DNA from 4 places in the Aliiglaciecola sp. 2_MG-2023 genome. Region 2 is predicted to be linked to each of the others. Evidence: predicted binding sites of a transcription regulator. Region 2 holds the regulator's gene; each other region holds the start of a gene.

Evidence for each region. Region 2 encodes FNR, which switches genes on or off when oxygen is low (the NO sensors DNR and NnrR bind a similar motif). Its sites were predicted from a motif close to TTGATCTAGATCAA; they were not measured.
Region 1: ccoG (cytochrome c oxidase accessory protein CcoG) is a predicted target of FNR. The motif match lies at 5,044-5,057, and genes of this name have one in related genera.
Region 3: frdA (fumarate reductase (quinol) flavoprotein subunit) is a predicted target of FNR. The motif match lies at 3,415-3,428, and genes of this name have one in related genera.
Region 4: atpD (F0F1 ATP synthase subunit beta) is a predicted target of FNR. The motif match lies at 4,504-4,517, and genes of this name have one in related genera.

The regions. Positions count from the first base shown of each region.
Region 1 covers NZ_JAUORY010000015.1:38,030-46,094, forward strand. The annotation lists gene Q4567_RS14820 (thiol:disulfide interchange protein DsbA/DsbL) at 1-178, opposite strand, end outside; gene Q4567_RS14825 (TonB-dependent siderophore receptor) at 326-2,191, opposite strand; cobalamin riboswitch at 2,261-2,490, opposite strand; gene Q4567_RS14830 (serine/threonine protein kinase) at 2,532-3,515, opposite strand; gene ccoG (cytochrome c oxidase accessory protein CcoG) at 3,512-4,942, opposite strand; gene rutR (HTH-type transcriptional regulator RutR) at 5,089-5,766, opposite strand; gene Q4567_RS14845 (malonic semialdehyde reductase) at 6,102-6,692, shown strand; gene Q4567_RS14850 (flavin reductase) at 6,744-7,271, shown strand; gene Q4567_RS14855 (hypothetical protein) at 7,469-7,840, shown strand; gene Q4567_RS14860 (ATP-binding protein) at 7,875-8,065, opposite strand, start outside.
Region 2 covers NZ_JAUORY010000005.1:229,908-237,972, forward strand. The annotation lists gene ccoN (cytochrome-c oxidase, cbb3-type subunit I) at 1-440, shown strand, start outside; gene ccoO (cytochrome-c oxidase, cbb3-type subunit II) at 452-1,057, shown strand; gene Q4567_RS07540 (cbb3-type cytochrome c oxidase subunit 3) at 1,059-1,244, shown strand; gene ccoP (cytochrome-c oxidase, cbb3-type subunit III) at 1,237-2,217, shown strand; gene Q4567_RS07550 (FixH family protein) at 2,288-2,779, shown strand; gene Q4567_RS07555 (heavy metal translocating P-type ATPase) at 2,779-5,166, shown strand; gene ccoS (cbb3-type cytochrome oxidase assembly protein CcoS) at 5,189-5,374, shown strand; gene Q4567_RS07565 (sulfite exporter TauE/SafE family protein) at 5,371-6,036, shown strand; gene fnr (fumarate/nitrate reduction transcriptional regulator Fnr) at 6,062-6,799, shown strand; gene uspE (universal stress protein UspE) at 6,914-7,846, shown strand; gene ttcA (tRNA 2-thiocytidine(32) synthetase TtcA) at 7,983-8,065, shown strand, end outside.
Region 3 covers NZ_JAUORY010000003.1:277,451-285,515, reverse strand. The annotation lists gene frdD (fumarate reductase subunit FrdD) at 22-414, opposite strand; gene Q4567_RS05100 (fumarate reductase subunit C) at 411-794, opposite strand; gene Q4567_RS05095 (succinate dehydrogenase/fumarate reductase iron-sulfur subunit) at 791-1,510, opposite strand; gene frdA (fumarate reductase (quinol) flavoprotein subunit) at 1,507-3,291, opposite strand; gene Q4567_RS05085 (SDR family oxidoreductase) at 3,539-4,288, opposite strand; gene Q4567_RS05080 (histidine phosphatase family protein) at 4,324-5,025, opposite strand; gene Q4567_RS05075 (acyl-CoA dehydrogenase family protein) at 5,145-6,371, opposite strand; gene Q4567_RS05070 (LysR family transcriptional regulator) at 6,478-7,494, shown strand; gene Q4567_RS05065 (DNA alkylation repair protein) at 7,529-8,065, shown strand, end outside.
Region 4 covers NZ_JAUORY010000013.1:67,600-75,664, reverse strand. The annotation lists gene Q4567_RS13990 (alternate F1F0 ATPase, F1 subunit alpha) at 1-18, opposite strand, end outside; gene Q4567_RS13985 (F0F1 ATP synthase subunit delta) at 32-883, opposite strand; gene Q4567_RS13980 (F0F1 ATP synthase subunit C) at 887-1,165, opposite strand; gene Q4567_RS13975 (F0F1 ATP synthase subunit A) at 1,158-1,883, opposite strand; gene Q4567_RS13970 (ATP synthase subunit I) at 1,951-2,238, opposite strand; gene Q4567_RS13965 (AtpZ/AtpI family protein) at 2,241-2,597, opposite strand; gene Q4567_RS13960 (F0F1 ATP synthase subunit epsilon) at 2,604-2,993, opposite strand; gene atpD (F0F1 ATP synthase subunit beta) at 2,983-4,449, opposite strand; gene Q4567_RS13950 (6-phosphofructokinase) at 4,586-5,665, opposite strand; gene corA (magnesium/cobalt transporter CorA) at 5,879-6,946, opposite strand; gene Q4567_RS13940 (hypothetical protein) at 7,325-8,065, opposite strand, start outside.

The DNA of each region.
Region 1 (8,065 bases), on a different contig from region 2:
AGAAAGAAAAGAACTCTAGTACTTCAGGCTTTTCAGAAACCTCATCATTAATCACTAGGTAATGTTTACCTTCTTTCCATTTAGATGGAATTTCGGCTTGTTCTGATGAGCTCTCTTTGGAGCAGGCTTGCAGAGATAATAGTAAAAATAACGCTAATACAGTTGATAGTTTTTTCATATCAATCAATTCCTTCAAAAATTTATCAAAGGTTATCATAGCTAGTAAAAGATTAGGTATAGTTAATCAGTCAGATGAATACAATCTGTGGATGAAATGCATAAAAAAACCGCTTCTCGAAGCGGTTTTTTGTATCTTGCATTATTTCTACAAGCTAATCGTCGTTGCGACAAAAAAGTTTTGGCCTGCGGTATTGAAGCCATTTACTTCTTGATAGTTCTCATCAAAAAGGTTGTTTACACCCGCTTTGATGCTGACTGATTCAACTATTTGCCAACGGGCAGTTAGGTTCGTAAGTTGATAGTCATCTATTTCCACGCCACCAATATCTACCGCATTTCTGACACTTCTATAGGTCAATTCAGCACTGAGTTTGTCATCTAACCAAGCTTGTCTAATACCTAGGTTGAATTTATTTTTAGGCCTTCTCAAACGAACTTCACCGTCACTGTCTTGTGCATCATTGTAGGTATAATTAGCCCAGACTTTTAATCCGTTAGCGAATACTTGTTCAACGCTTGTTTCAACCCCTTTAGATTCACTTTCACCGAAAGACTGCAAATATCCTTGGTAAGCAGCTAAATCAAATACGATTTCGTTTTCGATGGATTGTTTGAAAAATACCATTTCAGCGCTCAATCCATTATGAGTATCGATGACGAAACCCAGATCCAAACCTTCACTATTTTCTTCGGCCAATTGCAAGCCTGCAGCTTCACCGTATGCATAAGGGCCATCGTTATAACTTTGCTCATACAAACTTGGCGCCCGGAAGCCGGTTCCGTATGTCGTTTTAAATTTTACATCCGCAAAATCAAATGAAACTACTTTGACTGCACCTAAGCGGACGCTATTGTGTTTACCGAAGGTGTCATTGTCGTCGTATCTGTAGCCTAGATTAAACGCCAATTGATTTGAAAACTGACCTAACCACTCAACAAATAGACTTTTCTGACTTCTGTCTAAATCACTGCTTTCGATTTCTTGGGTTTCTTTTTCAAGACCAAATACAAGATCGTGCTGTTTCCAGTTTACACTTCCAATGTATTCAAACTTATCGATAGTGCCTGAATTGGTAAATCCATACTCACCATTATTGATAAAATCTCTTTCAACATCCGTTTTGTTGTAAGCGATTTGGTGTTGACTATGACTGTCTTGATAACTCAAAGCGCCACGGAAAGTTTGCTGATCCGCTTCCGTTGTGCACTGATTAATTTGTGCAAAGGTGGTGTTGTCGTAACAGCCGTCGTATTGATTTTCTGCATCAACATTACGAAATACCAAAGAAGCTGCAATTTTATCAGTTAATTCCAGTTGGCCTTTAAAGTGAACAGTTTGGTTATCGTAGCCATCTTTTTCACCGCTTTCATCGCTAACTTGCGCGTTAAAACCGTCACTTTTAACTTTCGATGCTGACAACGAAAATGAACCGCTGTTGTTGCCGCCAGCAACATTAGCGTTTAATACTTGTGTATCAAAAGACCCTGCTGCAAGTGTACCACTGGCTTCAAAACCTTTGGTTAGTTGCTTGCTGTACATACTTATAACGCCGCCGGCATCTGCGCCGTAGGAAAGACCTTGGGTGCCTCGCAATATTTCTATTCGCGACAACTGATCAATCAGAACATCATCAAAAATCGGCGCAACTTGAGGAGATGAAGTGTCACTGAGTTCCACGCCATCAATATATAGTTTGGTTCTGAACCCTTCTTCACCACGAATTCTAACCACAGTACTTTTACCCAAACCGCCAGAATTAGACACGCCGACACTTGGCGTTTGACGTAAAATTTCAGTTACATTGAGAGCTGTTTGCATTTCAATATCGCTCTCATCTAATACTGAAACACTGGTGGCTAGTCGATTGGTTGGCAATTGAATACGGCTAGACACAACGGTCATCTTTTCAATGTCTTGTTGATTTTGCTGTTTTTGTGTTTGCGCATAGAGAGAGGGAGATGCCAGTGCCAAGCTAACGCTTAACGCTAAAAGAGTCGTTTTATTTTGCATGTTGTTTAGCCTTGTTAAGTACTCCGCCCGAGTACTATGTCATATGAATTACAGTTTGGAGTTTTGACTACAAACCTATGCTTCTCAGGCCGGTATCCGGGCTCACAAGTGTCCTAATAAAGACTCGATTAATAACCTTCCCATTTTTTCAAACAGTGGTAACTTATTAATCAAAAATACCCTTGAGTATCACTTGCTTACCGTTGCGGGGGCAGCGTCAGCATTAATCAGATTGGTATCTGATTGCACTGTCTTCCCGTTTAACCACCAGTGGTGGCACCTAAGAGGTGTGCATTATATCTATCTGTTCTTAAAAAAATAGGATTTTATAATTTTGTAATTAAAATAAGGTCAAGCTTGGCTCTTGGAGTGCGGAATATTGCTCTTTTAACGCTAATATTTGTTGTTCCCAATATTTGGCGTCGGCAAACCAAGGGAACGCTTGCGGGAAGGCAGGATCTTGCCAACGGCGGGATAACCAAGCCATATAATGGACCATACGCATAGCTCGCAATGGTTCAATTAAACTGAGTTGGCTGCTGTCAAATTGTGAAAATTCTTCATAGGCTTCTACCAATGTGTCCATTTGGATTCGTTGTTGGTAGGTATCACCAGACAACATCATCCAAAGATCCTGAATTGCAGGTCCCATTCTACAATCATCTAAGTCGACAAAGGTTGGGCCATCTCGCCATAGAATATTGCCTGGATGACAGTCGCCGTGCAGACGAATGGATGAATTCGGTTTATACAAGCTTGCCGCTAATTCAGTAACTTGTTCTAAAATCGTAAAAAAAGCCGTATGCAAACTGCTGGGGATAAGTTCGGTTTTATGCAAGGTTGCGTTTGCATCAAGCAAATGCTCTTGAATACTAAAAGTAGGACGGAAACTAAACGGCTGGCCTTTAGATACTTGATGGATGCGACCGATAAACCGTCCCATCCATTCAAGCTGATCTAGATTATCGACTTCAAATTGTCTGCCACCAACCGATGGGAAGATGGCAAAGTAAAAACCCTGATAACTATGTAATGATTCATTATTGGTGCGTAAAGGTGCAACCACAGGAATTTCATGATCATGCAGTTCTTGTGCGAAGTCATGTTCCTCCTGAATTTGCTCGCGACTCCAGCGCTGTGGTCGGTAAAACTTAGCCACATATCGACGCTTATCATCGCAAATAAATTGATAAACCCTGTTTTCATAACTGTTCAGTGCCAACAATCCCGAATCTACTAGGTATCCTCGGGATTCAATGGCATCCAGTATTGTATCAGGACCAAGTTGCGCAAAATCAAAGGTAGTCGCAATTGAGTCACTCATCGATATATGAACTTACTAGTTTCACTCATTTGAACAGGATCGTCACTGTCTGTTGAGGTCACCTTAAACTGAAATTCAGTCACGGTTTCATTTAACGCATAGGGATCGATTGCGATGCTAATAGGTAAGTTCAACACTTCCCCGCCAGCAACAGTCACCTGAGTTGGACCGATATATTTATTGCCTTCTAAGCCAACCACATCAATTTTATAGGTGTGCTCAGCTTGGGATTTATTCAGTACTTTTAAGGTATAAACATTTTCAATTAGACCATCATTTGTTTCTCTGAATAACGAATTTCGGTCTCTGATAATGTCTACTTCTAGTGGTACCCGAGCAATAATTTCATAGGCCAAAAGAGAGGTCATGATAAACAGTACTATGGCATAACCAATCAATTTGGGACGGAATATCTTAGTTTTACCGCCGGCCAATTCATGTTCTGACGTAAAGCTAATGAGTCCTTTGGGATAATTCATTTTTTCCATTACCCCATTACACGCGTCTACACAGGCACCGCAGTTAATACATTCGTATTGCAAACCATTGCGAATATCTATACCTGTTGGGCACACTTGAACACACAAGTTGCAATCGATACAGTCACCAATGCCTTTTTGTTTAATCTCTTCGTGACTGGTTTTTCTGGAACGAGGTCCTCGTTTTTCGCCTCGAGTTGGATTATACGCAACGGTAAAGGTATCTTTATCAAACATTGCTGATTGAAATCTGGCGTAGGGGCATATGTGAGTACACATAATTTCACGCATCCAGCCAGCATTACCGTATGTGCAAACCGTAAAGAAAATGACTGAAAAGCCCGCCCAAAAACTAACGTCAAAGGTAAAGAAATCAATAAATAACTGGTTAATCGGCGTGAAATAACCGACAAAGGTCAATGCTGTTAACAAGGCCACCGACACCCAAGCGAAGTGTTTCAGGGCCTTTCGCCAGAATTTGTCGAAATCCATTTCACGCTGGTCTAATTTAATCCGCTTGTTTCTAGCACCTTCTATTTTTTCTTCAAACCAAATATAAATGAAAGTCCAAGTGGTTTGTGGACACATAAAGCCACACCAAACTCGTCCGGCAAAGGTGGTTACAAAGAATAATGCGAAGGCACCAATAATAAGGATCCAAGCCAATAAGGTTAAATCTTGAGGCCAAAGAGTCAGACCAAATATATTAAAGCGCTGAGCTCCAATATCAAATAGTACCGCTTGATGTGAGTTAAATTGAATCCACGGGATGAGCGCAAAAATGCCAAGAAATATTAAGCCAAAAAAACGTCGAAAGGTTTCTAGTGTGCCTTCAACAGCGCGGACATATATTCGACTTCGTGGGGTGTACGCGTTTTCGTGTTGACTGGCTTCTGGTTGGTGAACTTTTACAGTGGATATATCTTTGATTGGAATGCGTTCACTCATTCATCTTTCCTTTACGGGACTGCTAGAAACTCCGGCGAATTCGAAATTTCTATAGGTTAGTAATTAATCCCCCTATTATCGCACAGACTGCTCGCTAGTTGTTAATCTGGATCAATGAATTAACTGGTTTTTTTATCGATTCAACCCTATTTAGGTCGCACCCCGTTAAGAACAATAGACTGAATGTTATTTAAGGTCGACGCAAAAAATTCCGGGTCGTCTAAATTTTGACCGGTTACAGCCTCCACTTGCACACGGAAATCAGCATAGTGTTGGGTTGTTGCCCAAATACTGAAAATTAAATGATAGGGATCGATTGGCGCCAGTTTACCTGCTTCAATCCAACCTGAAATAACTTGAACTTTGGCTTCAACAATTGCCCTCAGTGGTGATTCGAGTTGATTGAACAAAAGCGGAGCACCTTGCACTACTTCCATACAAAATAAACGAGATTCCTTGGGGTTGTCGCGAGATAAAGCTAATTTTACTTCGATATAATTCGAAATGGCTTCGATGGGATCTTGCTCTGAATTAAACCCCTGTAGCGGCATTAACCAAACGTCTAATAATTGCTGAATTACCTCCACATAAAGCTGTTCTTTACTGGCAAAATAGTAGAGTAAGTTTGTTTTCGATACTTTGGCTAAGTCTGCGATCTGTTCAACACTTGTGCCGTGCACACCGTTACTCGAAAACAAGTCGAGGGCCGCTTGCATTATCACTTTTCGTTTATTGCGTTTTGCTTCAGTACGCTTACTTTGCGTTTTGGGGCTTGAGACACGTTTCGACTTTTTTTGTGTTTTTTTCACTAATGTTGAACTCATATGTCTACTTATATCCCATTTTAGTTTATTCCCTGTCCACTATGTTTTAACCAAGATTGAGAAATTAAGCAATCCCAAGAGTTTGTAATTTTTAATAATTAGCCTAATTGTAGTTCTTATGTTTAGCACTTTGTGCAGCTTCTAAACTGCAAGCTGGTGGAATGACAGATGCCAAATGACAGTTTTTTTGTTTATGCCTAACATAGGTGTAGAGTATAAAACTGATGAGTTTAGTCAGCGTTTATTTTAACCCCTCAATCACCATTTGAATGGATGTTAAATAGAAGCTTAATGTGAAGTGCCTTTAACCCAACCCATTTTTGGAATTTAAAAACATGACAACCCAATTAGATGACACCGCGTTAGCGCAATTATTTACTCATGCCCATACTCACACTGCTTGGCAAGACCAAAACATACCTGAAGAATTATTGTTGCAGTTATATGACCTAGTTAAGTTGGGCCCAACCTCGGCAAATTGTAGTCCTGCTCGTTTTGTATTTATTCGCTCTGATGAGGCTAGAGAAAAACTAAAACCTGCTTTATCTAAGGGCAATGTGGAACAAACAATGAGCGCACCCTGTACCGTCATTGTTGCATACGATAGTGAATTTTATGAACAGCTACCTAGATTATTCCCCTATGCTGATGCTCGCAGTTGGTTTACATCCAGCCCTGATGCAGCCTATGAAACCGCTATGCGCAATAGTTCGCTACAAGGCGCTTATTTAATTAGTGCTGCCAGAGCGCTAGGGCTAGACACAGGGGCAATGTCAGGGTTTAATCCTGAACTACTGAATCAAATTTTCTTCGAAAACAGTACGTGGAAAGTGAATTTCTTGATTAACTTAGGATACGGCGATGGCACAAAAGTGCATAAGCGACTTCCGCGTTTGGGGTTTGAAGAAGCTTGTAAAATTTTATAGTCCTTTGGCTTTACTCTCCAGCTAAAGGCAAATGTACTTAGGAGTGGTCCAGTGGAACCAGATACACAACAGTTATCTTCACAATCTGAAGGGATATCTTGCATTAGCCCCGAGTGTTTTAGAGATAGTATGGCAAGTTTAGCCGGTGCTGTGAACGTAGTAACGACATCTACTGTCAGTGGAGATGTGGGGTTTACCGCAACTGCTGTATGCAGTGTAAGTGATAGCCCGGCGACATTATTAGTATGTTTAAATCGCAGTACATCAGTACATAGTGCATTTGTTGATAGTCCTTACTTAGCAATAAATACACTCTCCGAAGGCCATGAACAACTGTCTAATATATTCGGTGGTAAGGCAACAATGCCAGACCGTTTTGCAGTCGGGAAATGGGAGACACTGAAAACGGGCTCACCTGTGCTCGCTGATGCGGCAGTGAGCTTTGACTGTAAAGTGACTCATATTCAAAGTGTTGCCACACACGATGTCTTCTTCTGTGAAGTGGTAGCCGTTAAACGGGATGAAACGGCTGGGGCGCTGGTGTATTACCAACGCGGGTATCATCATTTACAAGATTAATAGCAACTGTCAGTTTTCCTTTTTTCTATCAGGGTTGTCAGCGCTGATTGCTAATTGACTGTTTGCATTGGTATTAGTTGCAAGACTTTTGTATAGACTTAGATAATACTCAGCGCTTCATTAAATAGACCTATTAGTCTAAGTTAGCCCTTGGTTTTGACTTAAGGCTTAATTTTGTCTTATTTAGATGTGAAAGTATGTTTAGGTATTTAATTGTTTTAGCAGAAGTTGTGATTTTAGTGATGACGCTACGTTCGTCGTTCGCGCAGTATTTGCTGGCTGATATCCAAAATGATTTATCCCAATTAATGACTGAAATATCGATGAAAATGGAAAAAACGCAACTAAATGATGTGCGTTATGCGCTAGCGCCCTATACGGAACAGATGCGCGATTTTCAACGTGATTACATACTTCAAATTACCGATAGTTCTGAAAACCTCGTTAATTTCCACGCTAAATATTGTCTACAACGGGAAATAAATCCCTACGTTAATGGTTCGAATTTAGAGCTGGTTTGTCACACCATTAGTAATTCAACTTTATTAGATGTGAGCGAATCATCTTAGTGTTTTAAGCGACTCTGGATATTTAATCGCTCAACTATTTGATCTGCGGTGCGGATTTAAATAGAAGACAGAAACCAGCACCGCCTAAATCTGCATTTTCAACCCAGCATTCACCATCATGCCAATGCATTATCCGTTTAATAATTGCTAAGCCTAAACCGGCTCCTCCACGTTTCCTATCACGGCTATTATCAGGACGGAAAAAGGGCTCAAAGATACGCTTTT
Region 2 (8,065 bases):
CCCTATCACATTATACGGATTGGACAATAGGACATGTTCACTCTGGTGCGTTAGGCTGGGTAGCAATGGTTTCAATCGGTTCGATTTATCACCTTATCCCTGTGTTGTTTAATAAACCTGCTATGTATAGCGTTAAATGGATTAACGTGCATTTTTGGTTAGCAACAATTGGCGTGGTGTTATACATAGTCGCTATGTGGATGTCAGGCGTATTGCAAGGTTTGATGTGGCGCGCGGTAAACCCAGACGGCACTCTAACTTACAGTTTTGTTGAATCTCTACAAGCATCTAAGCCTTTCTATTTTGTTCGCTTTATTGGTGGTGTGTTCGTAGTAGCCGGTATGTTATTGATGGCATACAACGTTTACAAAACCGTACGTACACCTAATGAAGAGTTTTCTAAAGATCCTGAAAACTCACCTCAACCTCAAGCAGCATAAGGAGATTTGAGATGAAGAACGTTCACGAGCTGGTTGAGAAGAATATTGGATTGATGGCGATATTTATTCTAATCGCGATTAGTTTTGGTGCCATGGTTGAAATTACACCACTAATGTTCCAACAACAAACAATGGAAAAAGTAGAAGGTCTTAAGCCTTACACTGCTTTGCAAATGGAAGGTCGAGATATTTATATTCGCGAGGGTTGTGTTGGTTGTCATAGCCAGATGATTCGTCCATTTAGAGCAGAAACAGAACGCTACGGACACTACTCTGTCGCAGGTGAATCAGTTTGGGAACACCCATTTTTATGGGGTTCAAAACGAACTGGTCCTGACTTGGCAAGAGTCGGCGGTCGTTACAGTGATGATTGGCACCGCGTTCACCTTCTTAATCCTAGAGACGTAGTACCTGAATCCAATATGCCTGGTTTCCCTTGGTTAGCTGAAAATACACTTGACGGCAAATTAATTGAGAAAAAACTTCGTGTATTTAAAGACTTTGGAGTGCCTTATAGCGAGGAAGAAATCGCTGGCGCAAAAGAAGCAGTACAAGGTAAAACAGAGATGGAGGCTTTAATTGCCTACCTACAATCTCTTGGAACGGCGCTGAAATAGTATGGATTACGGTGCAGCGGGTAGCATATTTACAGTTGTGGTTTTTGTTTGCTTTATCGGCATAGTGGTATGGGCTTTTAGCAGCCGCGCTAAAAAACGCTTTGATGAAGCAGAAAATTTGGTTTTTGATGATGAGCCAACCCAACAATCAGAAAAAAAAGAGCGGGAGTCTTCGATAAATGAGTAGCTTTTGGAGTATTTGGGTCTCAGTAATCTCATTGGGAACAATTCTAGGGTGTTACCTAATCTTACGCTGGTGTCTGTTGAATAAAACAGGCGTTGAAGAAGGTGACGATATGCATCATTCGTTTGATGGTATTATCGAAATCAATAACCCTCTACCTAAATGGTGGACAATCATGTTCTACATGACCATGATTTGGGGGATTTTGTATTTATTACTTTATCCGGGTTTAGGGAATTGGAAAGGTTTGTTAGGTTGGAAAAGTTCAAACCAAGATATTCAAACCCTGCAAGAATCGAAAGATGCAGTTTTAGCGTCTCGAGAAGAAGCGAAAAACGCTCTCTTCGGTTTAGGTGGTGTTGGTGTTGAATATGATCGTGAACTTGAAAAGGCCGAAGAAAAATTTGCGCCAATTTTCAACCAATACGCCGAACAGCCAATTGAAGTGTTAGTTAATAACGAAGAAGCCCTAAAAATTGGTCAGCGCTTGTTTATGCAGAACTGTTCTCAGTGTCACGGTTCTGATGCTCGTGGTCAACGAGGCTTCCCTAACCTGACTGACCATGACTGGTTATACGGTGGAACGCCAGAGAAGATTGTTGAAACCTTAACAAATGGTCGCCAAGCCAATATGGCCGCATGGTTACCTTCTTTTGGTGAGCAAGGTGTTAAAGAAGTCGTTGCTTATGCGTTAAGTTTAAGTGGTAGACAAGTTGACCCTGACTTAAAAGAAGCAGGTAAAGTACGCTTTGCAGTATGCTCTGCTTGTCACGGCGCAGATGGTAAAGGTAATCAAGCGCTAGGCGCTCCGAACTTAACAGATAATATTTGGTTATATGGTGGCAGCACCGACGTAGTCACTGAAACTGTTAACTACGGACGAGCTGGTGTTATGCCCTCTTTCAAAAACACTTTGGGAGAGAAGAAGATACACCTAGTGGCTACCTATGTTTATAGTTTATCTAAAGATAAATAAACATTGAGTTGTTACCTAACAAAGCCTCGTTTAACGAGGCTTTGTGTTCTTAAATAAGAAGTAAATATTAATGAATCGCTCAGATAAAACACCTTGGTACAAACAATTTTGGCCTTGGTTTTTAATCACCATACCCGTTGTTTCCATATGTCTTAGTGTCACCATGTTAAATCTTGCCTTAAATACTGAGGATAGTCTGGTCATAGATGACTATTACAAGGAAGGCAAAGGCATCAATTTAGAACTAACTAAAATTCAAGAAGCCAAAGCTCAAGGTATCACCACACTTTTGACAATTGATGGTAGTCGAGTACAACTTGAGTTTTTATCAGGCAAACCCACTTCTGGTGAAGCGTTAAAACTGCATTTTTATCATGCAACGCTCCAAGATAATGATTTTTCGTTATTGTTGACCCAAGATGCAAATGGCAATTACAAAGCTAATGCAGAGAAACCTATTACTGGTAAATGGAAGTTAACTCTTTCACCTTTGAATGAGCAATGGAAGATAATGCAGGATACAGGTTTACCACAAAAAGCCCCTTTCAACTTTAATCCTTAATGCAAAATAGTAACTCACAAAATTGCTATCATTGTGGGCTTCCAATAATAAATGGAGAAGTCTTCTGGGCAGACATCTTAGGTGAGCCTCGCAAAATGTGTTGCCCTGGCTGCCAAGCTGTGGCTGAAGCAATTGTCAGCAACGGACTAGAAGATTATTACCGCTTCAGAACCGAATTTGCCGACAAGGGAGATGAATTACTAACCGAAACACTCGATACCTTAAAAGCATACGATCATGAAGAGATTCAGCAAGAATTTGTGGTCGATGACGGCAGCCAAAAACAAATACAATTAACCATCGAAGGAATAAGCTGCGCTGCCTGTGGTTGGCTGATTGAAAAACAACTTTTAAAAACGCCCGGAATTAAACGAATTGCAGTCAACGTATCTGCACGTCGAGCAACGATTAATTGGATAGATTCAGAACTAAAACTTAGTGAAATCATCGGACAACTAGAATCTATCGGCTATCACGCACTTCCCTTCCAAGCAGACGAACATGAAGCCTCTTATCAGAAAGAATCCAAGAACTATTTAAAACGAATTGGATTGGCTGGCTTAATGAGCATGCAAGTTATGATGTTAGCCATTGGTCTTTATTTCGGCATTTTCGGTTCAATAGATGATGCGACCAAAGAGTTTCTTCATTGGGTTAGTTTTTTATTGACCACCCCGGTTGTGCTGTATTCTGGATTTACTTTTTATAAAAGTGCTTTTAGTTCTCTGCGGATGGGATCTGTAAATATGGATTTTTCGGTTTCAATCGCAATTATTGGCACTTTTGTGGCTAGTGCCTGGGCAACCATTTCCCATACGGGAGAAATCTATTTTGAATCCGTATGTATGTTTATCTTTTTATTACTGATTAGCCGATTTTTGGAACATCGTTCACGACATCAGGCCAGCCTAATATCGGCAAATATGTTTAAGTATATTCCATTAACGGCGATGCAAATTGATGACGATAATAAGCAAACTTCGGTATTAGCCAAACATCTTAAAAAAGGACAAAAAATAGTAGTCCGTCCTGGAGAAACTTTTCCAGTAGACGGGGTAATAATCAACGGAAATGGCAACGTGGATGAATCTATGTTGACCGGTGAATCAGAAAAAATCAGAAAAAGCACCGGCGCTCATGTCTATGGCGGAACCATTAATTTATCAGGTTCTTTTGAAATTGAAGTTGAAAACGAGCTTAAATTGTCCCTGGTGAACAAAATTTTACGCCTTCAAGAGTTAGCTCTTTCAGATAAACCCAAGGCAGCTGTATATGCAGATATTGCCTCCAAGTACTTTATTGTAATTGTTCTAGGTATCACCTTAATAAGTTACGTTGGCTGGCTGGCTTATCAACCAGAACGCGCTTTTTGGGTTGCCATATCAATCCTAGTTGCGACCTGCCCTTGCGCCCTTAGCTTGGCAACGCCGACGGCTTTAACCAGTGCAATAGCAAAATTAAATCAATATGGCTTATTAGTTAAAAGAGCAAATATTATCGATGTTATGCCTGATGTCGACACCGTGATTTTTGATAAAACAGGCACGCTAACCAATGGACATTTCAGTGTAAGTGACGTCGAGCTCTTTAACGCAGCAGATGAAACTTTTGTTTATAATTTAGCTGCCGGATTAGAACTCTATTCAAAACATCCGATATCTCACGCGTTTCAATCTCAGACCCCCTGCGCAGTTTCCCAAGTAGTTACTGTGGCGGGAAAAGGTTTACAAGGAACCTACCAATCTCAAGTCGTTAAGATAGGTAACATAAGTATTCTTGATAACAGTGATGGTTTACGACCCACTGAGGATGACTCTCGAGTTTATCTGCAATTGGGTAAGCAATTAATTGCTGCATTTAGCGTAAAAGATGTAGTTAAAAAAGACGCAAAACAACTCGTCGATGACTTACGCAGCAAACAATTGGTGATGTTAAGTGGTGACTCAGAAATAAACGCGTCTTTGGTCGCTGATTCTTTAGGTATCCCGAACGTTTATTTTAGACAAACGCCAATACAAAAACTGACATACATTCAAAACTTACAAGCCAAAGGACACAAAGTTTTGATGATTGGTGATGGCATCAATGACGCCCCAGTTTTGGCCGCTGCTGATGTATCAATTGCGGTAGGTGACGCCAGTGACATGGCGAAACGTTCTGCCGATATCATTTTATTAAATTCAAAATTAAGTAATGTTAAGTTTGCTGTTAGTATGGCGATTAAAGTGCGTACCAAAATCAAACAGAACATGGTTTGGGCCATTGGCTATAACGCGTTAATTCTTCCCCTAGCAGTAGCCGGATATTTAAGCCCGTGGATGGCCGTAATTGGCATGTCGTTAAGTTCAATTATTGTGGTCGCAAACTCTATTCGTTTACTACGTTAACCAGCGCTAATAGGAAATTAAAGTGAGTATTATTTATGTGCTAATCCCCATCGCTATTGTGCTAGTACTGTTAGCCATAGGGATCTTTTTTTGGGCGGTCAAATCCAATCAGTTTGAAGATTTAGAGCGTCAAGGATACAACATTCTATTCGATGATGACGTGGATAAAAAAGTACAAGTAAAAAAGCCAAAAACTAACGACAAATGAACGACTTAAGCTGGTTTTCTGCAATATTAATCGGACTTGCTGGAAGTGTGCATTGCGCTGGGATGTGCGGTGGAATTGTGACCTCATTTACGTTTGCATTACCAAAGAATAAGTCACAATGGCCGTATTTAATTGCCTATAATTCAGGCCGCATTTTATCTTATAGTTTCGCTGGCGCAATCGCTGGGCTGTTGGGTCAGATCGTCACCACAAAATCCTTTATCAATCCTCAAGCACTGACCCTTTTTGGCGGAGTATTTATGGTTCTGCTTGGATTATATGTGGGACAGTGGTCAAAACTACTGGTTAAAGTAGAAAAAGTTGGCGCTATTTTTTGGCGTAAAATTAGTCCCATATCAAAGCGTTTCATTCCCTTTAAACACCCAATCTATGCTGTACCCTATGGCCTAATCTGGGGCTGGTTGCCCTGTGGATTGGTTTATTCGACGTTAACATGGAGTGTTTCCACCGGCAGTGTGGTACAAGGTGCTATCACCATGTTTTGCTTTGGCTTGGGCACTTTGCCCATCATGTTAGCAATGGGAGCCAGCGCCAGCCAAATAAGAGGATGGTTGACCCAACCAGTGGTAAAACGAAGCGTTGCAGTCTTATTATGCTTATTTGGCTTGATTTTATGTTACCAAGGGATTCATAATTGGTAACTAATGAATTAATTGGAATTAACTAATGTCAGATCCGAACAAGTTCAGTATTCGCTGCCAAAACTGCAGTTTTAATCACCTATGTATACCGGTGGCTCTGAATCAGACTGAAATGGAGAGTTTGGACGAAATCATAGAACGCAAGCGCCCTTTGCATAAAAATGATCAATTAACTATTCCTGGGCAAAAATTTACGTCGCTGTTTGCAGTAAGAACGGGCTCATTTAAATCTTACATAACCTCTCCCGATGGCGAACAACAAATTACAGGGTTTCATTTTCCCGGTGATATTGTCGGCTTTGATGGACTATTTTCTGAAAAATATCAAAGTTATAATCAAGCGATGGAAACCTCCATGGTTTGTGAGTTACCTTACGACAAGTTAGATATTATGAGCGCACAACTTCCTACACTGCGCAAAGAAATGCTTAAAATTATGAGCACAGAAATAAACCAAGATCACAGTCTCATGATGTTATTAAACAAGCGCACAGCAGAAGAACGTCTTGCCCACTTCCTAATTAATCTATCAGATCGTTTTCGCTCCCGCGGTTTTTCTGAATTAGAATTTAATTTAACCATGACCCGAAACGAAATTGGTAATCACCTTGGTTTAACTGTTGAAACCGTCAGTCGTTTACTCACCCGTTTTCAAAAAGAAAATATCATCAAAGTTGATGGGAAATTTATACAAATTCTCAATTTGGCGGTACTTAGAGAGAAACTTGGTGAACACGTTTTAAATAAACAAGCCTGCGGTTAAGTCTTTTAATTTAAATTGATTCAGGTCAAAACAATTAGTCTGTTAATTGGCAAACTAGCTAAAGTAGCCATACACTTAATATACGTAGTGTAAACGTTTGAAGGGAATTAATTTATGTCCGTATTTAACAAAATACTAGCTGTTGTAGACCCAACTACAGAAGATCAAAAAGCGTTTAAAAGAGCGCTTTTATTGGCAGAAAAGACCGGCGCCAGTATTACTGCGTTTCTGTCCATATATGATTTCTCTTATGAAATGACCACTATGCTCACCGTGGATGAAAGAGAAACGATGCGCCAAGCTGTGGTGGATGACAAAACCGATTGGCTTGCCAATATAGTTGAACCCCTAGCGGCTAACTCATCTATTTCAGTAGATATAAAAGTGGTCTGGCATAATCGGCCATATGAAAGTGTATTGTTCGAAGTGATTGATCACAGCTATGATTTAATCGTCAAAGGAACCCACGAGCATGACACCCTAAAGTCAGTGATATTCACCCCGACTGATTGGCATATCCTACGTAAATCACCGGTTCCAGTTTTACTTGTTAAAGAACATGATTGGCCTATTAATGGCAATATTTTAGCTGCGGTAGATGTGGGCAGTGAAGATGAAGAACATCATAGCTTAAACAAGTTAATCACTAAAACCGCTGGATTGATGGCTGATTTACTGGAAGGACATGTAAACTTGGTTAATTCTTACCCAGGTACACCGGTTAATATTGCCATCGAAATACCAGAGTTCGATCCGGTTGGCTATACAGAGTCAGTTAAACAACACCACGCCAAATGTATGCTTGAGCACGCTCAAGAATTCAATATCCCACAAGAAAATCAGCATCTTAGTGAAGGTTTGCCTGAGGATGTCATTCCTTCAGTGGCAAAAGCTATCGACGCAGAGTTAGTGGTTATCGGTACTGTAGGTCGCACCGGTATTACAGCCGCCCTTATCGGTAACACGGCTGAACATACAATAGATTCACTCAATTGTGACGTTTTAGCAATTAAACCAGAAGGCTTTGAGTGTCCTCTTAAACATTAACCTTACATAACCTTGTGATACTTAGAAAATGACTGCAAACATTTAAATTTAGGGTGTTTATGTCCTTTATGAGGACAGGTATAATCCGCGCTGATAGCAATGTTTTTCTAGGAATAAGATGAGTAAGGTCGAGTCTCTGTCTGAGAGTAAAAAATACAGTTTTAATAAACTTCAAAAGCGCCTAAGACGAAATGTAGGCAAAGCAATTGCCGATTTTAA
Region 3 (8,065 bases), on a different contig from region 2:
ATTAGACCTAAAAAAAGGCCCTTAAGCAATCACACCCGTTAGCCAAATTCCAAGGGTTAACACGCCTATTAAACTGGCAACACCATAACAAATCACTTTGATGAGTCCATGGTGTTGCACTTTTAGGTCGTGTAAACCGTGGCGAATCCGGTGCGCTGCATGGAAGCTTGGCAAAATGATAAAGGCGCCGCTAAACATCAGTCCCCAAAAACTGAAAAACCAATTATGAGCTTGCGAATAGCTAAATTCGATCAGTCCTATAGGTTGCAGTAGACCGAAAAATAGGATTGCCGCGGGAATAAATACTGCAAAACAAACACCGCCAGCGCTGAATAATGCCCACCACACAGGTTCACTACTGCGCTGGGGTTTTGAAGAGGTATTTGTCTCTTTCATAGGTGTTTGAACATTCATAAACTTCCCCAAAATAACCAGCTAAATAAAACGATGACTGATAGTACGCCAGCCCATTGCCCTGCTATTAACAAATTGGCTGGTACGCTTATTTGACCAATACGAATCGGCATGACTCTCGGAAATAACTGAAAGAACGTCCATGCGTGAAATAGACTGGCAAACAAGGCTAATGCGTTTAGGGCTAGCACCCAAGGTTGGCCCATTGCGGTTTGCCAGTTGGTCCATTGACTTTCACCTTGCCATAAACAGTAAACGCCAGAGACTAAACACAAGATAAAAAACGTGAGGGGCAATACTGTCGCTTCGCGCAACATATAAGCTTTAAACTCATTGTGTTTTAACCACCAGGTTCGAGAAAGCGTTGTGCGATAAGTCATAAATTCCCCTTAAATAATTGGATAATCATGTCTTTAGCTGATTCAACTTTTGATTGATTGACTGCTGCCGCGGGATCTACATTTTTCGGACAGACTTTTGAACAAAAGCCGACAAAGGTGCAGCTCCACGCGCCTTCCTCGGTATTCAATAAAGGCATTCGTTGCGCTTTTCCATGATCACGACTATCTAGGTTATAACGATGTGCTAGGGTAATCGCTGCAGGCCCTAAAAATTCAGGATTTAAGCCAAATTGTGGGCAGGCCGCGTAACATAGTCCACAGTTGATACAATCGGAAAACTGCTGGTATTTGGCCATTTGCGCGGGCGTTTGTCGGTTCGCTTCAGTGGGGTTTTTATCATCGGCAATAAGATAGGGTTTGACCGCTTCTAGGTGAGTTAAAAACGCATCCATATCCACTATTAAGTCCCGCTCTACCGGCAAATGGGCTAGCGGTTCTATGACTACTTCGTCGTGGTAGTCACGTAAAAATACTTTGCAGCCTAGTTTCGGAACACCGTTGACCATAAGTCCGCATGAGCCACAAATCGCCATTCTACAAGACCAACGAAAGCTCAATGAAGGATCTAGCTCTTCCTTGATGTAATTGAGGGCATCAAGCACCGAAGTGCTGTCGTCAACGGGAACGTTAAATTGTTGAACAAAAGGGCTTTGAGATGTTTCTGGTAGATAGCGAGCTATACTGATCGTTTTCATGATGAGACTCCTTTGCCTGCATCACCATAGGCTCTTGCTGCTGGTGGTAATAACGAAATATCAACCGGCTGCCAAGCTAAATGCGCATCACCATTGGCTTGATAATAAACCAGACTATGTTGTAAATACTGCTCATCGTCACGCTGGGTGCAACCTTCATCAAGGCGCTGGTGAGCACCTCTAGATTCACGGCGCAATAACGCCGCTAAGCAGGTTGCTTCAGCCACATCTATACCAAACCCAAGCTCGATACACTGCAATAGCTCGGTATTGTAGCCAAGGCTTTTATCTGCGATTGTTATTTGTTGATAGCGTGTTTTGAGCTCTCGGATGGTGTTCAGCGTTTGCTGTAATCCTGCTTGATCGCGATAAATTCCACAGCCTTGTTCCATGGTTTTTAATAACTCCCGTTTTATCGCTACCCAACTTTCTCGACCTTGTTGATTACGCAATGTGGTTATACGTTGTTGTTGAACTTCAAACTGAGCTTCTAAATCAGCTGAGGGCGTGAGTTCTCGCTTTTGACTAAATGCTACCGCTTGCTCGCCGGCTAGACGGCCAAATACCAATAACTCACTGAGCGAATTGGAACCTAAGCGGTTAGCCCCATGCAGGCCAACCGAAGCACATTCTCCGCCGGCAAAGAGTCCTTTTATTGAGGTTTCACACTTGGCATTGGTGGTGATCCCGCCCATGGTGTAATGCACCGCAGGGCGCACCGGTATAGGCTCCTTGACTGGGTCTACATTGACATAGGATTTTGCCAGCTCACATATAAAGGGAAGGCGTTCGTGTAAGTAGGCTTTTCCGAGGTGCCGTAAATCAAGATAGACAACGTCACTGTCGCCGAAGCGGCCAGTACGTCCTGCCTGTTGTTCATGCCAAAACGCCTGTGACAGTTTGTCTCTAGGCCCCAGTTCCATGTATTTATTTTTAGGCTCACCTACAGGTGTTTCCGGACCTAAACCGTAATCTTGCAGGTAACGGTAGCCCTGTTTGTTGAGCATTAAGCCACCTTCACCACGTGAGGCTTCAGTAATCAGTATTCCTGAACCTGGCAGGCCGGTGGGATGGTATTGCACAAATTCCATGTCGCGCAGCGCCACACCATGACGATAGGCAAGTGCCATACCATCACCGGTTACAATGCCACCATTGGTGTTGAAGCGAAATAGTCTTCCTGCACCACCGGTTGCCAAAATAACCGATTTAGCTCGAATAAAATGCAATTCACCTGTGGCGATTTCCAAGGCGACAATGCCCGAAATTTGTTCATCATTGACTAACAAATCGAGCACAAAAAATTCGTCTAGACGCTGGATTTGATTAAAGCGTAAGGAGGTTTGAAATAACGTATGTAACATGTGGAAGCCGGTTTTATCGGCTGCAAACCAAGTGCGTTCTATTTTCATGCCGCCAAAGCGACGAACTTGCACTGAACCATCTTTTCTGCGGCTCCAAGGGCAACCCCAGTGTTCCAATTGCACTAATTCTTGATGAGCATGGCGCACGAAGTAATCGACTACAGATTGCTCTGCTAACCAGTCACCACCTGCGACAGTGTCTTCAATGTGCGCGGCAAAACTATCATCTTCACGGGTAACGGCCGCTGCTCCACCTTCTGCCGCAACAGTGTGCGAGCGCATAGGATAAACTTTGGAAACTAAACCGATACTTAAATTAAGACCGGCTGCTTGTGCCTGCTCAGCTGCAGCAATACTGGCTCGTAACCCCGCACCGCCACCTCCAACGATAAGTACATCATAATCTTGGTATTTCATTTGGTCCCATTCCCTATAGATTTGTTATCCAACCCAAAACAAGTATTCGCTAAAAGGTGATATCTCTAGGTAGATAATATAACCATAAATAAACTGTGGTTAATACTGTTAAACGACTAAATAATGACCTTGATCAATTAATTTTATTTAGTGGTCTTGTTTAGGGGCATTATGTGGGGGAGGAGACTGGGTGTTTTTGGCAGACCGCGATCATAATGAACAAAGCAAGCCATAGCTTGCTCGTTGTTTAACTCATTTTCTTTAACCAGCTCAGTGGAGCTATGCTCAAAATTGGCCGAATGACTGCCCAAGGCCATTTAGGCACGTAGCTGTTTGCGCCTTCTTTTTCTATCTCTTTGATAATTGCTTTACAGCCGGTTTCTGTATCTACAATAAAGGGGACTTTTTTAACTTTTTCGTTAATTTCACTTTTGATAAAACCAGGGTGTACGGTGGATACTTTAATGGGGGTATCCAAAACGTCAATTCTGATTCCTTCAGTGAGTGAACTTAGTCCGGCTTTGGTGGCGGCATAAACGTTCATCGCTCTTCGTGCTCCACGAATCGCGCTTATCGATGAAATGGTCACTAAATGGCCGCTATTCTGCTGTCTGAATATTGCCATTGCAGCTTCACACTGTGCTAATGCCGAAACGAAATTGGTGATGGCTGTCTGCTTATTGGCGTGAAAGTATCCCGTACCTATGGCAGCTCCTTTTCCCATTCCTGCATTAACAATCACTCTGTCTAATTGTCCCAATTCTTGATGAAACTCGTTGAATACTTCGAATACCTGTTCATGGTTGTCTACGTCTAGCGATTTGATTGAGACGGTGATATTTGGGTTGATACTGAGTAGTTCTTGTTTTAATGCTTCTAATCGCTCAATACGGCGAGCGCAAAGTGCCAAATTTCGGTTCATTTTGGCAAATTCAATGGCCATGCCTTTACCTAAGCCTGAGCTGGCGCCGGTAATTAATATGTTTTTTCTGCTCATAATTGGCCTATGTTTTTGAGTTTCATGATTAAAAATTATTTATAGGTGATTAAAGATTTATGTTGACCTTCGAAATGACTATGGTCGTTTAAGGTAGACAAAAATACTCTAGATTGGGTATTTACTAACTTAGTAATACCGCAGTTTACCAAGGTCCAATTTACTTGCATTACATTGCTTGGCGGGATTCCTAACAAATATTGACTAACCACCGAAATCGGTCCACCGGAGGTGAAAACCGCTACTTTTTTGGCACCTTTTGCGTTGTTAATCACATTTTCTAACGCACCTTTTATGCGATTCAGGTATCGCTCCCATGACTCGACATATTCCTCACAGTGTTGGCCTGACATCCAGCGATTCATGGCGTCGTTGAATAATTTCTCAAAGGCTGCTTTTGGATTGTTTTGGGTTAATAACCAGTTTTTAACTGAAGGTGCATCAGTAAACTCCGGCCCCATTTGGGCAATTATGTCGTTATGATCGTATTCATTCCAATTGGCATCGAAATTCCAATTCGATTCATCAACTACGGATGACATCCCAGACAAACAATTTTGTAAGGTTTGTTTATGCCGTAACATACTGCCTAAAAACACCTTATCAAAGTCGCCTATCCGAGTCTGTAATGAATTACCTAACAGCTTAGCTTGCTGATGTCCGACATCCGAAAGCTTATCGTAATTTTGTTGGCCAAAAGAGGCTTGGCCATGTCTAATTAAATAAATGGCTGTCAAATTTTATCCTATTAAATCGTTGTTCAAAGCATCAAATAAGCTTGATGGTATCATCAAGCTTATAGCCTAGTGTATTCCCTTAGTATCTTAGATACTTACATTAACCAAGTAGGACAAGCTTACTTGTTCAAGTACTTTTTAAGCTCAATGCGAGTCACCATACCCTGATGCACTTCATCTGGACCGTCTGCAAGTCTGAGTGAACGAGCCCCGGCAGCAAAACGCGCAAGAGGGAAGTCACTGCACATGCCTGCACCACCATGAAACTGGATGGCCATATCAACAACATTTTGCAGCATTCTAGGCACAACCACTTTTATCGCTGATATCTCTGTCATGGCATTCTTTACGCCCACAGCATCTATTTTCCACGCTGCATTTAAGGTTAGCAGGCGAGCTTGATCTATTGCCATGCGTGCTTCTGCAATGCGTTCTTGGTTGCCTCCCAATTTTATAATTGGTTTTCCAAATGCTTGACGTGACTGTCCACGTAAAATGGCCAGCTCAAGGGCTTTTTCCGCCATACCGATAGCGCGCATGCAGTGATGTATGCGGCCAGGACCAAGTCTACCTTGGGCAATAGCAAAACCTTTACCCATGCCCATGATGATATTTTCTTTGGGTACGCGAACATTGGTAAAGTGCATTTCACCATGACCATAAGGAGCATCGTAATCGCCATAAGCGGTTAGCATGCGTTTAATTTCGATGCCTTTAGTATCAAGGGGAACCAATACCATGCTGTGTTGGGCATGCCGGTCATTTTCAGGATTGGATAAGCCCATAAAGACCGTAACTTTGGCATTAGGATGGCCTAAGCCGGTGCTCCACCATTTTTTACCATTAATTACCGCTTCGTCACCGTCTAGCTCTATGGTCGCCGCCATATTGGTTGCATCCGAAGACGCCACTTCAGGCTCAGTCATGCCAAAAACAGAGCGGATTTCGCCAGCTAACAAAGGAGTTAGCCATTTTTGTTTTTGTGCCTCAGAACCAAAATGGTAAAGCACTTCCATATTGCCCGTGTCTGGAGCATTACAGTTAAAAATTTCAGGGGAGAAGGGGACTCGGCCCATTTCTTCAGCTAAGGGAGCGTATTCTAAGCAGCTCAGTCCTTTGCCTAATTTATCGTCCGGTAGAAATAAATTCCAAAGCCCTTGTTTTTTAGCTTCTTTTTTTAAGTTTTCAACATCCGGGTGAAGCTTCCAGTTTTTCCAATCACCAGCGGGATTCATTTCTTCCATTTCCGCGTAGATCTTGCTCTCGATGGGATAAATGTGTTCTTGCATAAAGGCTTTTACGCGAGCAAGGTAATCTTGTGCTTTTTGACTGTGTTCGAAATGCATAATTGTCTCCGAATAATTAACGTGTTTATCTAGCATAAACACTGTTGTCATCTGAATGAAATGAAATATACTTAATTGGTTGTATGAATTTAATTCATGGTGGAGTGTGGCGGAAATAAAGCAAATTCAAAGGTTAGACTTAAATCTACTGAAAGTATTTGAAAGTCTGTATCTGGAACAAAATATGACAAGAACAGCCGATAGGTTGAATATCACGCCTTCAGCAGTGAGTCATGCGGTTAAAAGGTTACGTGATTGTTTGCAAGATCCCTTGTTCGAACGAAGCCAAAATAAAATGATGCCAACCCCCGCATGTAAACGAATGGCGCCGTTAATTATTGATAACTTGAGCCGTCTGAGACAAATTTTGCAGCAGTGGGGGGAGTTTGATCCACTCACCAGTGAACATCACTTTCGCATTGCTATGCATGATGCCCTTGAGCCCACCATTTTACCGAGTATTGCCAAAATACTGTTTGAAAAAGCGCCGAATATTACTTTTGCCAGTGTGAAAGTAGAACGTAATCAGCTGTCTAAAGCGTTAACCTCAGGACAGTTTGATTTGGCCTTTGATATTGCGATGCCACTCAAGCCGCCGATTCGTCATGAAAACGTTCGCAATGATAAATTTATGATTTTGATGGACAGGCTGCACCCCTTGTTTACATCTACTCATATTGATAGCTCTAAGGTGAATAGCGCTGAGGTTAGTAGGGTCGAACTAGATGGCCACGGTCAGGATAGCCTGTTAAAACAGCGTATCAGTCAAGAACAATACTTTTCGGCTGAGCACATTAGCGTTTCACATCGTCCAACCGGAGCCGTTTTAGAAGATTTTATGTTCCAAGAACAAGGTTTTACTCGGCAGGTGTCGGTGCGTTGTCAGAATTATTATGCTGCCAAGGAGATACTTAAAGGGTCGCCATTTTTGTTAACACTGCCTAGTTCTATAGGCGCTCGTTTACTGGACAGTAGTTTGGTATCAGTGGCGGTGCCATTTGACATGCCGCTTATTTCTACCCACATGTATTGGCACCAAAATACAGAAGATGACTTAGCTCTGCGCTGGTTTCGAGAAGCGGTGCATAAAATAATGGTCGATAATAATCAACCTTTAGCCTAAATCCGTAAACATAAACACATAGCTTGGATGAGTCATGCCTGAACCCCTGAAAAATTTATTTAACAATGATCTCATTGCGCATATGGCCAATCATTTTTCAGCGCATTTTGAGGCATTCGATTGTGCGCTTTTTATCGAAGTTGCATCGAAAAATTTGGCCCATTTAGAATTGAAACAACGTTCGAACCAGATCATGCAGGCGATGAAAGATACTTTACCCGATGACTTCGAACATGCCGCTCAGATTATGCGCAAAAGCTTAGCCGCCGAACATAATAGTGATTTATCTGAAAATTCTGACTTGTTACTAGGGTTAAACGGCTGGGCGATAATGCCGATGGCTGAATATGTAGGGGTTTATGGGCAAGAGAACTTTGACACGTCAATGGCGTTATTCCATGCCTTTACGCAACGATTTACGTCGGAGTTTGGTATACGTCACTTTTTGTTGAGCAAACCTGGAAGGACGCTTAGCAAATTAGTTGAATGGTGTGAAGATGAGAGTCACCATGTTCGACGACTAGCCTCTGAAGGCTGTCGGCCGCGTTTACCATGGGGGATGCAACTGCCT
Region 4 (8,065 bases), on a different contig from region 2:
CTGAGGATCCGGCTTCATTTTGTCTCCGCACTTATTTAATTTCATCTGTGTTTGGGCTCTTACTGGCGTCAAACTTGGTCTCGTCATCTGCTAGGTCATCTGCTAAGTCAAGTGAACTTGTTTTAGGTATCTGATGATTTATATTCTCTTTTAATAGATTTAAATAATTGTGTGCACTCCAGGGTATTTTCCAACCATCAAAAATAACCTCTATGCCACAAATTAGCTCAGGGTTGAGTGTGTAAATAAATTTGATTGCTTCAGCGTTATCTTTCGAATAGGTTTTAATGAACCATTGCTGTAAGGCGTTTTTTTGCGCCGCGCTTAACGCAAAGGTACTGTGAATAGAAATGTGTAAATTTGAGTTAACAGCTTTATCTATTTCAGCGTGTTGTTTGCTGTCCATAATGGTGAGTTGTAGTAATAATTTGTCGAACATCAAATTTTGAACGTCACTATCAGCAAGATCCCGCAGTACTTTTCTACAGGTGGCATATACTTCCTGCATACTTTTTATTACAACTTCTTGTTGCAAACTTTGCATATCTTGCTCTATTCCTTGCAGCCTATTAGCAAGAATATCCGCGGCTTCTTGTTGTGCCAAGGCAAGTAATTTTTGTCGTTCGTCTTTGGCCTCTTGATTGGATTGACGAATAATCTCGCTGCGCTGTTTTTCTATTTGGCTTAGTTTTAATTGATACTCAGCTTGAAGTGCTTCTGCTTGCTGGTTTTTATCATTTGCGGCACTTAAAATCTGCGCAATTTTGGTTTCTCGTTTATTCAGACCGTTGATAATGGGGTGATATAAAAAGCGTTTTAATAACCACAATAATATTAAAAAATTGACGGTTTGAGCGATTACGGTAAACCAATCGATAGGCATTATTTAGTTCCCAACTTTATCTACAAAATAGTTCCAAAAGGGATTACTAAAAAGCACGATCATCGAAACTACAAAACAATAAATGGCCGTAGACTCAATCATGGCTAAGCCCACAAATAGCGTTCGAGTTATGGTTGATGACGCATCTGGTTGTTGTGCGAGTGCTTTTAATGCATTGGCTATCGCTGTCCCTTCAGCTAAAGAAGGGCCTAATACTCCGATGCCAATTGTTAGCCCCGCAGTGATGATCGAACAAATAGCAATTAGGGTGAGGTTATCCATTAGTTTTCTCCTGTGTCGAAACGGATATTGATGTAAATTTGGGGGTGCTTTGCTGATCCTGCGCAGTAGCTGCAGCGATATACACAGCTGCGAGAATAAAGAATATGTAGGCTTGTACCATTCCGGTTAATAGACCTAACAAAGACATAATAATGGGGAATACAAATGGGGAGATAATCAGCAAAATAGCGATAATCATGGCTCCGCTCATCATATTTCCAAATAAGCGTACCGACAACGCTAAGGTACGAGACAGCTCACCTATGATATTAAACGGCAGCATAAAGACATTAGGTTGAGCGTAAGACTGCAAATATTTTAATACTCCCTTTTGTTTTATTCCGTAATAGGGGACAGAAATAAACACACAGAACGACAATGCGATTGTGGTAGACAAAGAACCTGTTGGTGGCTCAAAGCGAGGAAATATAGTGAGTAAATTAGCTGTTGCAATAAACAAAAATAGGGTGCCTAGAAAGCCAATGTATTTAGCCGGCTTACGCAAACCTGCTTCGCTTATTTGCTGCAAAATAGTCACTACTAATACTTCTAAACCATTTTGCCAGCGAGTAGGCTGCAATTGATCATTCAATTTACGGGTAATCAGATACGCACTTAGTACTAAAATAGCCATTATCAACCAAGTGAAAACGATAGTGGCATTTAGCTTTAAAAAGCCAAACTGCCAAAAGATGATTTCATCGGGCGTAATATGCATGGTTGTGAACCTTCTCTGTTATTTCTTAATTACCAATAAGTGAAACCTTATGCTTCCCATTTAGTTGTTAAACTGGATTGGGTTTTGCACTAATTGACAACATTCTATTAGTTACGACTCGACCAATTAGAAAACCGATCAAGCATGAAATAAGTAGCCAAAATTGCTGATTTGAAATTAAATAGAAGGCAATTAAGCTCAACCCCATGCGCAAAATAAAACCACCGATAAACCAATAAACCGGTTGTGCTGATCGCAGTCCTTTTTGCACCGTAATCCATAAGCTATAGAAAAAGCTAATGCCTAAAACAACACCCGCAACCAACGCAAATAGCATATTTAATGGTTCGTTCATGGTTAGTCTTCCTCGTCTGTTGAGTTGTTATCATTCTGGTTGTGAATCGCTTGATGCTCTTTGGTGACCCAGCCCCATGCAGTGAAGCAACCAATAGCTAAGCCGGCCAATAATAACGCTAAAGTCCAAGAGCGTTGTCCATCGTAATTTTTGTCTATCCAAATGCCTAAACTGACACCCAAAAAAGTCGGTACCGCCACTGACCAACCTATGACTCCCATCATGCCTAACCCAAACCATACACCGGGATTTTTGTGGCGTTTCGCTTTTAGTTTTAATTGCGCTTTTGTTTCTACTTGCTTCACCAAAGAATGCGTTGTGTGTTTTTCGGGTTGTGACTTGCCATTTTTGCTAGACATTAGGCATCAATCTCTAGACATTGATGAAAACTGCTTTAAAAAAGTCGTTTCTAATTTGGCTAACACACTGCGCAATTCCAATTGTTGTTGATCTAACTTTAGAAATTCTTGCTCGACAGTTTCGTGCAACTGCTCTAAAGAACTACCAATTACGGCTCTGCGTACAGAGATCAGCAACTGCTTTCCTGTTTTAACCAGCATACCTTCATCAATCGCAATATAAGCATACTCATTAGCAGATACCTGATAGGTTAAAATACCAGGCACCACAGGTGTCACGCAGTCCAGTCGATTGGGTAAAATCCCAAAACTACCTTCGGGGGTTTCGACTACAACACTGATGACATCCTTTATTTCCAAAAATATTTGATGGGGAAGTAAAATTTTAACTTGCATGTTGGTTGTCCTGTTGGCCTGCCTCTGCACTATCACTTTTTGATTTCAAGGCTTCACTAACGTCACCAATCATGTATAACGCACTTTCAGGATAGTCATCAAAATCACCCCGCAGAATTTGCTCACATCCGCTTAGGGCACTTTCCAAACTAACAAATTTTCCTGGCATGCCAGTGAATTGTTCCGTAGTGAAAAAAGGCTGTGTAAAGAAGCGCTCCAAACGACGGGCACGAGTAACTATTTTACGGTCTTTATTAGAAAGCTGCTCTAATCCAAGCATCGCGATAATGTCTTTTAATTCATCATATTGAGCGAGTATTTGTCTGACTTGTTGAGCTAATTTGTAATGCCGCTCACCGACGATATTTGCTGTTGCTAAACTTGAACTGGATTGCAGCGGGTCGATGGATGGATATAGGCCTTCACTGGCACGTTTTCGGGAAAGTACCAATGTTGCCGAAAGGTGTGAAAAAGTATGGGTTGCGGCAGGATCGGTGAAGTCATCGGCAGGCACATACACCGCTTGTATCGATGTTATCGCACCATTTTGCGTGTTCGCTATGCGCTCTTCCAAACCGGATAACTCGGTACCCAATGTTGGCTGATAACCCATCCTCGAAGGCATTTGTCCCATCAGGCCAGATACCTCAGAGCCGGCCTGAATAAACCGAAAAATATTGTCAATTAATAGCAAAACATCTTTGTGTTCATCGTCACGAAAATATTCCGCCATAGTGAGGGCGGCATGACCAATTCGAAAGCGGCTACCGGGCGGCTCGTTCATTTGTCCGAATAGCATAACCATATTATCCAGCACGCCAGCCTGCTTCATTTCCCGATAAAGCTCTTCACCTTCACGGCAACGCTCGCCAATACCACAAAAGATACTCACTCCTTTTTGATGGCTGACCATGTTGTGGATCATTTCTGTTAAAAGTACCGTTTTACCCACACCAGCACCGCCAAATAAACCCGCCTTGCCACCACGTTCGAGTGGGCATAAAACATCGACAATTTTTATTCCGGTCTCGAAAATTTGTAATTGACTGGATAATTTAGATAACGGCGGGGGATTTTGATGCACACTGCGACGTTCACAGTTTTGGTCAAAATCTTTGCCGTCAATAGGGCTGCCGAACACGTTAAACATACGCGATATGATTTGTTTGCCGATAGGCACGGTAAGAGGCTGGCCAGAGTCTTCAGCTTGCATACCTCTAGCTAAACCCTGAGTAGGGGTCAATGCAATGGTACGTACTTTATTATTAGGTAATTGGGTAAGCACTTCTAACGCGATAGTGCGATTTTTAGCATAGATAATATTATGAATAGCAGGCGGTTTGTGTTCGAACTTAATTTCGACAATGCTACCGCGCACGGCACTGACTACACCGACTTGACTAGGTGCGTGTTGCCCATCTTCTATTAATGAATCAGAGGATTCTATACTCGACATTTACGATGCACCTTAGTTGACATGATCATTATAAATTTCATTGCTGCTTGCGAATTGATCTCGATCAAACTCACAAATGATAATGGTTTATAAATTAAGTAAAGGTTATCGCTAATTTATTTATATTTATTGGGTTTTAAGAGTTAGACGTATCTTCTAGCTTAGCAACCCCAAAACTTATACCTAACGAGATGGCGCTTTGCAGGGTTAGGTCGTCCACTGAAACCCCTTTGGTTTGATTTGCGACTTGTTCTAAAGGGACGCTGGTTAATTGGTTATTTTGTTGTACAACAACCCGTCCGAATTGTTTTTCAGTAACCAGTTTTGCTGCAAAGGTACCCACGTTTGTAGCAAAAATACGGTCATTTGCTGTGGGCGAACCGCCGCGCTGAATATGTCCTAAAGAGGTTGCTCTTACTTCAATACTTAAGCGTTTTTCCAGCTGACTTTTAAGTACATTTGAAATACCGCCTAAACGTATCGGATCTGGGCTGTCAGAAATCGTTTGTTGCACGGCCATAGATCCATTTTCAGGTTTTGAGCCCTCTGCAATCACAATAATAGAATAGTGCTGATCACTGGCTCTTAATTCGCATGCTGAGACGATTTCATCCAGATTATAAGGAAATTCTGGAATCAGAATGACATCTGCTCCCCCTGCAACGCCTGCATGTAGCGCAATCCATCCGGCGTAACGTCCCATGGTTTCAAGGATCATAATTCGTTTGTGTGAATGGCCGGTGGTACGCAATCTATCAATTGCTTCGGTTACAATTGATACCGCCGTTTCAAAACCAAATGTGCGTTCGGTGCACATCAAGTCGTTATCAATTGTTTTCGGAACCCCAACAATATTCATACCTAGTTTTGTTAGTTCATAGGCAATTGACATAGTGCCATCACCGCCAATCATCACTATGGCATCAAGACCGAGCTCTTGATAATAAGACTGCACATCTTGTGAGCAGTCTTTACCTTGGTAATCAAAAGGATTTGCCTTATTACTGGTACCTAAAATGGTACCGCCTAAGGGTAAGATCCCACTGCAGTCAGCATAACTTAATTGACGTACTTTACGTTTTAGTAGGCCATCAAAACCATCTTCGATACCTATAATTTCGGCATTGTTGTTTAACATTAACGATTTTGCTACAGCGCGTATTGCTGCATTTAAACCCTGACAATCACCACCGCCAGTCAGAATGCCTATCCGCATTTTTTAAACTTCCTACGTATTCTAATAATTGATATTGGTCATCTATTTATATCGGGGAGTATCACCCAACGACTTTACCACTGTCTGGTGATTGCGCTATTAGTAATAACCCTTACTTTGTATATCAAAATAGCAGAAGAAGAGGCGAGTTTGTTCCATCTCGCAAAGCAAATATGCGGGTATGTCGTCAGTTAATCTCTCATTTTAAACCGACTATAACCACTTTCGTTTTTTGAAAAATAGCAACATGCCACAAACCATGCTTAAAATAATTAACCAAACTACCAGGTAACCGTAGGGTGACAATAATTCAGGCATACTCAGAGGGCCGGCGCTGGGATTGAAATTCATGCCATAAATACCCACCACAAAAGTAGGTGGTATAAATAGCGTGGCAATGATGGTCAATACCCGCATGACTTCATTTAATTTCAAACTAACTAAACTCATGTACAGCTCCATCAAACCATTTGTCATTTCATGGTAGGTTTCGATTAATTCAAGTAACGAAATACTATGGTCGTAACAATCCCTTAAAAAAACTTTAGTTTTTGCGCTTATTAGGCTTTGCGTGTCGTCTCTGATGAGTTGGTTAAGCAGCTCTCGTTGTGGCCAAATTTGCCTTCTTAGTAAAACCACATCGCGGCGTAATTGATGAATTTTCTGTAAGATTTCTTTATCGTGATTTTTTAATAATAGCTCTTCTGTTGAATCAATCAGCTGCGCATAAGTTTCCAGTACCGGAAAGCACCAATCAACCACGGAATCAATTAAACTGTAAAACAAGTAGTCAGCTTTATGGGTTCGCATCTTGCCGCTAGCAAGGTTTAATCTGGTTTTGACGCCAGAGAACGGGTTGAATTGACCACTGCAAAAAGAAACCACAGTGCCCTTCATTAAAAATAAGCTAACTTGTTGCAGATAAATATTCGATTCGCTTTGCACAGGTAGCGAAAAAATAGAGAAAATTTGACCATCGTGGGTTTCTATTTTAGGCCGTTCGGCTCGGTTGGCAACGTCCTCAATATATAACTCGTGTATTCCAAAATTCGTTGCCAAATGACTCAATAATGCTTTGTCAGGATTACCCTGAACGTGCACCCAAGTGATATTGTCTTTATTGACGTATTCCATGCATTGTTCGACCGTAATACCACTTTGTTCAACCACTTGATGTTCATTGTAGTTAAACAAAGTAATGTTAACCGCCCCATCAACAGATGCATCAATAAGCCCTGGTTGCGCCCCTGGCTGACCATATTGTTTGCGGAATAGTTTCATAATTGTCCTTATATGATGGCTTAGATAACACCACTAACTCTAGGCTATATTTCGTTGCTAATTTAGCACTACAGGAAAAGATGTAACATCATCATTAAACTAGAAACAGATTTAATTAACCACATAATTGGTCGTTCACCCCGAATACTCGTGAAGCAATACAGACATTTTAATTATCGACGCAGCAAGCACCATTTTAAAGGGGAGGGCTGTTTTCCCTCCTTTGTTGGGGGGAACCTTTATTTGCGATATGTTTTGAGGATGGAGTAATAATTTGATACTAATAACTGTAAAAGTTATTCAACAGAGGTCGGTATGTGTTCGAAAGCACTACATGGTTCTTCAACTATCAAATTCATGTTAACGCTAGTTAAGTGTTTATACTCTTGCCAACCAATTATCAAATTCACGCTGTAATACTGACAATTTTTGAGATGATATGCGTTCCATATCGCTGATGTTGACAACATTGCATCCGTTAATATTCTCTTCCTGCAATAAGCGAGATAGTGTTTTATGATACTTATCCATCAAAAATGCTACGAACGCCCAGCTTGTAGCATACATTTCGGTTCTTTGAGTGTCCCAGTGGTGCTGATTTGCATTAAATAAGGTTACCAGTGGAATAGCGCCAAATTTACGGATATGAGTTACCCAATGGTTATACAAAGGGTTATCAGTGTGACTTGTTTCGGCATATTCAGCGATCCCCTCATTTAGCCATCTATTCATGTGTCCAAACCAATGACGATTAATCGAGTGCATTGCTTCATGGACCGCTGTATTAACACTCTGGTCATCATTATTCATCATAACAACTGACTCATTTATACTGCTTGCGTAAAATCCGATTGCTGACTTAACAGAGGGGGCTATACGTTTCTGATAAGTGCTGTAATTATTTACATCTGTGAATAATCTAAAATTGATGGTTATCGGCTTTACTAATTGTTTTGGAGTGATCTGAGCAAATAATGCTTTGTTTGCCATAACCCGCGATTCAATTTTATGTTGGAGACTAAATGGCGGGTGAGTGCCAGTGTAGTTAATAGATAGTTCTTCGGGGCGAATTGTTCCTATCACTGAAACCGGAGTGGCACTGTCAATCTTACGTGGCTT